Rhodobacter capsulatus SB 1003: one gene and its partner. The protein of the gene in region 1 interacts with the protein of each later gene in a pairwise test. Links are inferred from orthologs where the notes say so. Each region holds a gene or a part of one and is shown in the gene's direction. Other genes may lie near its edges.

The links.
Region 2: the proteins of nusG (region 1) and rho interact in binary tests that used the Escherichia coli proteins (3 or more experiments, as listed by UniProt). The link is inferred for Rhodobacter capsulatus SB 1003 from one-to-one orthologs.

What each region holds. Positions count from the first base shown.
Region 1 is NC_014034.1:322,095-325,330, forward strand. The notes cover bases 227-3,146. They hold nusG (transcription termination/antitermination protein NusG), read left to right. Parts: upstream 227-1,376; coding sequence 1,377-1,916; downstream 1,917-3,146. Other genes in these bases: pnp (polyribonucleotide nucleotidyltransferase), read right to left, coding at 227-537; secE (preprotein translocase subunit SecE), read left to right, coding at 1,020-1,202; rplK (50S ribosomal protein L11), read left to right, coding at 1,998-2,450; rplA (50S ribosomal protein L1), read left to right, coding at 2,454-3,146. Outside these bases: more of pnp, read right to left, coding at 1-226; more of rplA, read left to right, coding at 3,147-3,152. UniProt on the Escherichia coli protein: Part of the processive rRNA transcription and antitermination complex (rrnTAC). The complex forms an RNA-chaperone ring around the RNA exit tunnel of RNA polymerase (RNAP).
Region 2 is NC_014034.1:73,730-77,016, reverse strand. Bases 202-3,172 are described here. They hold rho (transcription termination factor Rho), read left to right. Parts: upstream 202-1,038; coding sequence 1,039-2,307; downstream 2,308-3,172. Other genes in these bases: mnmE (tRNA uridine-5-carboxymethylaminomethyl(34) synthesis GTPase MnmE), read left to right, coding at 2,335-3,172; RCAP_RS00330 (CopD family protein), read left to right, coding at 429-905; RCAP_RS19465 (hypothetical protein), read right to left, coding at 232-390. Also shown: RCAP_RS00335 (Maf family protein), read right to left, coding at 1-33; more of mnmE, read left to right, coding at 3,173-3,287. UniProt on the Escherichia coli protein: Facilitates transcription termination by a mechanism that involves Rho binding to the nascent RNA, activation of Rho's RNA-dependent ATPase activity, and release of the mRNA from the DNA template.

The sequences.
Region 1 (3,236 bases):
CTGCTCGGGGTTGTCGCGCAGCTTGGTCATGTCGTCCATGGCCGGGTTCAGCACATAGGCGCCATGGGCAAAGCCCACGCGCGCGGCGCCGATCGGGCCCATGAAGGGCACGCCCGAGATCGTCAGCGCGGCCGAGGCGGCGATCATCGCGACGATGTCGGGATCGTTCACCAGATCGCAGGACAGAACGGTGGCCATCACCAGCACTTCGTTCTTGAAGCCCGGGACGAAGAGCGGACGGCAGGGACGGTCGATCAGACGCGAGACCAGCGTTTCCTTTTCCGAAGGACGCGCCTCGCGTTTGAAGAACCCGCCGGGGATCTTGCCGGCGGCGTAGTATTTTTCCTGATAATGCACGGTCAGCGGGAAGAAATCCTGCCCCGGCTTCGCCTCTTTGGCGAAGGTGACGTTGGCCATGACCGAGGTTTCGCCCAGAGTGGCGATGACCGAGCCGTCGGCCTGACGGGCAACCTTGCCCGTTTCCAGCGTCAGCGTTTCGCCGCCCCACTGGATCGATTTTTTCGTAACGTTGAACATCAGCGTTTCCTGTCTGGGAGCACGCATGGGACCTTCCCATGTCTCCCGGCATATGGCGGCCCCATTGCCGCCGCCCCCCAATCCTTCGCATGCGCCCGGGGGGATTGGGCTCACGTCGCAGATTGTGCGCCCTTACAGGAAAAACGCGCTTTTGGGAAGCAGGAGTTGCGGCGCCGCCCGCGGGGCTGCGTCGAATTGGACCGCGGGAACTGTGCGCAGATCGCCGGCACCCGCTTGACGGCCCCGCACAAGATATGTAGTGACGCGGCAGGCACAGGAGTTTAGCTCAGTTGGTAGAGCATCGGTCTCCAAAACCGAGGGTCGTGGGTTCGAGTCCCCCAACTCCTGCCATCCTTCACTTGCTGAAATCGGATCACGCCGCAGGCTGCGGGTTCGTTTCGGTGTCGGGCGGAACCGCGCAACGCGCTTGAATTCTGCCGCATCTGCGCGTATCCCGGCGCCGTCGCATGAGAGGAAGCAGCATGGCAAACCCGATCCAGTTCCTGAGCCAGGTGCGCTCGGAAGTTGGCAAGATCACCTGGCCGACCCGGCGCGAGGTCGTTTTGACCACCGTCATGGTGCTGACCATGGCGATGGTGGCGGCGATCTTCTTTTCCCTCGTGGATTGGGTGATCAACCTCGGGATCAAGGCAATGTTCATCTGAGGCCATCGAAGCCCTTGAAATACGGGGCGGGCAAGGCTAAACGGGCACGACACTCAAGAACCGGCGTGCATCGATTCGAATGATGCGCGCCGTTCTTTGTTGAGTGAGCAACGGCAAGACCGTTGATCAGACAAAATTTTCGGCGCTCGCCGCCGGGGGGAAAGAGGCAGGTTGATGGCGAAGCGGTGGTATTCGGTTTCCGTTCTCTCGAACTTCGAGAAGAAGGTGGCCGAGCAGATCAAACAGGCCGTGATCGACAAGGGCCTGGGGGACGAGATCGAGGAAGTTCTGGTTCCCACCGAAGAAGTGATCGAGATCCGCCGCGGCAAGAAGGTCACGTCGGAGCGGCGTTTCATGCCCGGCTACGTGCTGGTGCGCATGGACATGACCGACCGCGGCTATCACGCGATCACCTCGATCAACCGCGTCACCGGCTTCCTGGGTCCGCAGGGCAAGCCGACGCCGATGCGGGACAGCGAGGTGAACACGATCCTGAACCGTCAGGGCCCGACCGGCGAAGTCGTCGCGCCGCGCAACCTGATTCGCTTCGAGATCGGCGAGAATGTTTCCGTGACCGACGGCCCGTTCGAGGGCTTCTCGGGCATGGTCGAGGAAGTGGACGACGCCGCGGGCCGCCTCAAGGTCACGGTGTCGATCTTTGGTCGGCCGACGCCGGTCGAGCTGGAATTCACTCAGGTGTCGAAAACCGCCTGAGGGGATGCGTGGGAGGCGGGCGACCGCCTGACCACTAAACTTCGCCCCATGGTGGGGCGGCAGTGAAAAGGAGAGGGCCACATGGCCAAGAAAGTCATCGGGCAGCTGAAGCTGCAAGTGAAGGCGGGGAAAGCCACTCCCTCCCCGCCGATCGGTCCGGCGCTGGGTCAGCGCGGGATCAACATCATGGAATTCTGCAAGGCGTTCAACGCCCGCACGCAGGAACTGGAGCCGGAATCGCCGGTTCCGTGCATCATCACCTATTACGCCGACAAGAGCTTCACCTTTGAAACGAAGACCGCTCCGGCTTCGTTCATGCTGAAGAAAGCGGCCGGCCTGAAGCCGGTGGGCAAGCGCAACCGTCCGAAAGGGTCGGTCAAGCCGGGCCATGTCGTCGCGGGCACCGTGACCGCCGCGCAGGTGAAGGCGATTGCCGAAGCCAAGATGAAAGACCTGAACGCCAACGACATTCAGGGCGCCATCAACATCATCCTCGGCTCGGCGAAGTCCGTCGGCATCGACGTGAAGGGGTAAGCCATGGCCAAGATCGGTAAACGTTCGGCCGCTGCGCGGACCGCTTTCGAAGGCAAGGCCAACCTTTCGGTTGAAGAGGCCGTCAAGCTGATCAAGTCGGCGGCTTCGGCCAAGTTCGACGAAACGCTTGAAATCGCGATGAACCTGGGCGTCGACCCGCGTCACGCCGACCAGATGGTCCGCGGCGTGGTGCAGCTGCCGCACGGCACGGGCAAGACCGTCCGCGTCGCCGTTTTCGCGCGCGGCGCCAAGGCTGACGAGGCGAAAGCCGCCGGGGCCGACATCGTCGGTGCGGAAGACCTGATGGAAACCATCCAGCAGGGCAAGATCGATTTCGATCGCTGCATCGCCACCCCGGACATGATGCCGCTCGTCGGCCGTCTGGGGAAAATCCTCGGGCCGCGCAACCTGATGCCGAACCCGAAAGTCGGCACCGTGACGATGGACGTGAAAACGGCGATCGAAGCGGCCAAGGGCGGCGAAGTGCAGTTCAAGGTCGAAAAGGCCGGCGTGATCCACGGCGGCATCGGCAAGGTCTCGTTCGCCGAGGACAAGCTGGCGGACAACGTCCGTGCCTTTGTCGACGCGGTGTCGAAAGCCAAACCGGCGGGCGCCAAGGGCACCTATCTGAAAAAGGTGTCGCTGTCCTCGACCATGGGTCCGGGCGTGACGGTCGATCTGACCTCGGCCGCGGCCCGCTGAGAATTTGCCGGGAAACCGGCGAATGACGGGGCTTGCAAAAGCCCCGTCCTGTCCGAGACGGAGGGTGGGGGTCTCCCCCGTAAG
Region 2 (3,287 bases), 250 kb from region 1 along the record:
GGAGGAAGAGGCCAGAACAAGGGGGGCCAGCATGTGGACCACCGTTGGGAAAACCGGAGGGCGACGCCTGGGGAGAAAGGGGGGCGCAAGATTTCCTCCCCGGGAAGGGGCGCGTTTGTCAAGGAACGAAAGGAGACTCTCCGCATGTGGGAAGGCCGAGAGGGCAGATGTGAGGAAGTGCCGCAACCCACAAGAACAAAACGGAACGCCCCCAATCCGTCCCCTTCGGTATCAACCACGCAAGCCGTTGATCTGAAACGAGATCGAAAGCTTATCAACAGGGTTTTGCAATCTGGCTTGCAGAGCTTTCAAGGCTTGGGAAAAGGTCTGGAAAACCGGGCTATCCACACTGTCCACAGCCCCTACAAAATCAACATCTTTTCTTTTCAAGAATTATTCTTAAGAAGAAGCCGACACAGGAGGCACAGATGTTCGAACTCGTCACGGATTTCCTTTCCGATTGGTATTTCTGGACGAAATCGCTGCATGTGATGTCGGTCCTGGCCTGGATGGCGGGGCTGTTCTATCTGCCGCGGCTTTACGTTTACCACGTCGAAGGCCTGAAAAAGCAGGGCGTCGTCCGTGGCAGCGAGATGGACCTGCTGTTTCAGCATCAGGAACGGATGCTGCTCAAGGCGATCATGAACCCGGCGGCGATCTCGACCTGGTTTTTCGGGCTTTGCCTGGTGTTCACGCCCGGCATCATCGACTGGAGCATGCAATGGCCCTGGATCAAGGGCGCCTGCGTGATCGCGATGACGGTGTTTCACATGTTCCTGGCACGGGCCCGGCACAAATTCGTCGATGGCACGAATGATCTGGCCGGTCGGCAATGGCGGATGATGAACGAAGTGCCGACGCTGCTGATGTTCCTGATCGTGATCGCGGTGATCGTGAAGTTCTGATTTCGTTGACTCGCCGCGGGCTTTGGGCGTAGAAGCGCCGCAGCCCCGGCCGTCCGGCCGCAGGTTCTGCCGAACCCTGACCCATGCTGCGCCGCCCCGAGGGGTCCCGGCGCCTTTCGCGGATGGATGCGAGATGACCGAACGTTTGAACCTTTCCGATCTCAAGGCGAAGAGCCCCAAGGACCTTCTGGCGATGGCCGAGGACTGGGAGATCGAAAACGCCTCGACGATGCGCAAGGGCGAGATGATGTTCTCGATCCTGAAAGAGCATGCCGAGGAAGGGGTCGAGATCGGCGGCGATGGCGTGCTGGAAGTGCTGCAGGACGGGTTCGGCTTCCTGCGCTCGCCCGAGGCGAACTATCTGCCCGGCCCGGATGACATCTACGTGTCGCCCGAGATGATCCGGCAATACAGCCTGCGCACCGGCGATACCGTCTGGGGGATCATCCGCGCGCCGGGCGAGAATGAACGCTATTTCGCGCTGACCGCGGTTGAGAAGATCAACTTCGAAGATCCCGAAAAGGCGCGTCACAAGGTCAGCTTCGACAACCTGACGCCGCTTTATCCCGACGAGCGGCTGAAGATGGAGATCGAAGACCCGACGATCAAGGATCGCTCGGCGCGGATCATCGATCTGGTGGCGCCGATCGGGAAGGGGCAACGCTCGCTGATCGTGGCACCGCCGCGCACCGGGAAAACCGTGCTGCTGCAGAACATCGCGCATTCGATCGAGGTGAACCACCCCGAATGCTACCTGATCGTGCTGCTGATCGACGAACGTCCCGAGGAAGTCACCGACATGCAGCGCTCGGTGAAGGGCGAGGTGATCTCCTCGACCTTCGACGAACCGGCGACGCGGCACGTGGCGGTGGCCGAGATGGTGATCGAAAAGGCCAAGCGTCTGGTGGAACATAAGCGAGATGTTGTGATCTTGCTTGATTCGATCACAAGACTTGGGCGGGCTTTCAACACCGTCGTGCCCAGCTCCGGCAAGGTTCTGACCGGCGGTGTGGATGCGAATGCGCTGCAGCGGCCGAAGCGCTTCTTTGGCGCGGCGCGGAACATCGAAGAGGGCGGCTCGCTGACGATCATTGCGACGGCGCTGATCGACACCGGCTCGCGGATGGACGAGGTGATCTTCGAGGAATTCAAGGGCACCGGCAACAGCGAGATCGTGCTGGATCGGAAGGTCGCCGACAAGCGCGTCTTCCCGGCGATGGACATTCTCAAATCGGGTACGCGGAAGGAAGATCTGCTGGTCGATCAGAAAGACCTGCAGAAAACCTATCTGCTGCGCCGCATCCTGAACCCGATGGGGACCACGGATGCGATCGAATTCCTGATTTCGAAGCTGAAGCAGACGAAAACCAACGGCGAGTTCTTCGATTCGATGAACGGCTGAGGTATCGTTGCCCCGAGAGGGATTTCGATGGACACGATCTATGCGCAGGCATCCGGCCGCGGCAAGGCCGGCGTTGCTGTCATTCGCCTGTCCGGGCCGCGCGCCTGGGAGGCGGTGGCGGCCCTGTGCGGCCGTCTGCCCGCGCCGCGGCAGGCCGCCGTTCGGCTGTTGCGGATCGGCGCGGATGCGCTGGACGAAGCTTTGGTGCTGTGTTTCGAGGCGGGGCGCAGCTTCACCGGCGAGGAATCGGCGGAACTGCATCTGCATGGCGCCCTTGCCACGGTTGCGGCGGTTCTGAAAGCGCTTGGGTCACTGGGGTTTTTGCGGTTGGCCGAGCCCGGGGAATTCACCCGGCGGGCGATGGAGAGCGGTCGGCTGGATCTGTCGCAGGTCGAAGGGCTGGCGGATCTGATCGAGGCCGAGACCGAGGCACAGCGGAAACAGGCTTTGGCGGTGCTGTCGGGCTCGGTCGGGCGGATGGTCGAGACCTGGCGCAGCAAGCTGATCCGGGCGGCGGCGCTGATGGAGGCCTGCATCGATTTCGCCGATGAAGACCTGCCGGTTGATGTGACGCCGGAGGCTTTTGCGCTGCTGTCCGAGGTTGCGGCGCAGTTTTCGGCGGAAATCGGCCGGATTTCGGTGACCGAACGGGTGCGGGAAGGCTTTGAAGTTGCGATCGTCGGGCGGCCGAATGCCGGGAAATCGACGCTTCTGAACGCGCTTGCCGGGCGAGAAGCGGCGATCACCTCGGAAGTGGCCGGGACCACGCGCGATGTGATCGAGGTTCGGATGGATCTTTCGGGGCTTGCGGTGACCTTGCTGGATACGGCAGGGTTGCGCGATACCGAGGATCAGGTCGAAGCGATCGGGGTTGCACGAGCGATCGAGCGGGCGAAACGGGCCGATTTGCGGGTATTTCTGCTTGATGACGGCGATATTCCGCTGTTGCAACCGATCGGGGATGATCTGGTCGTGCAAGG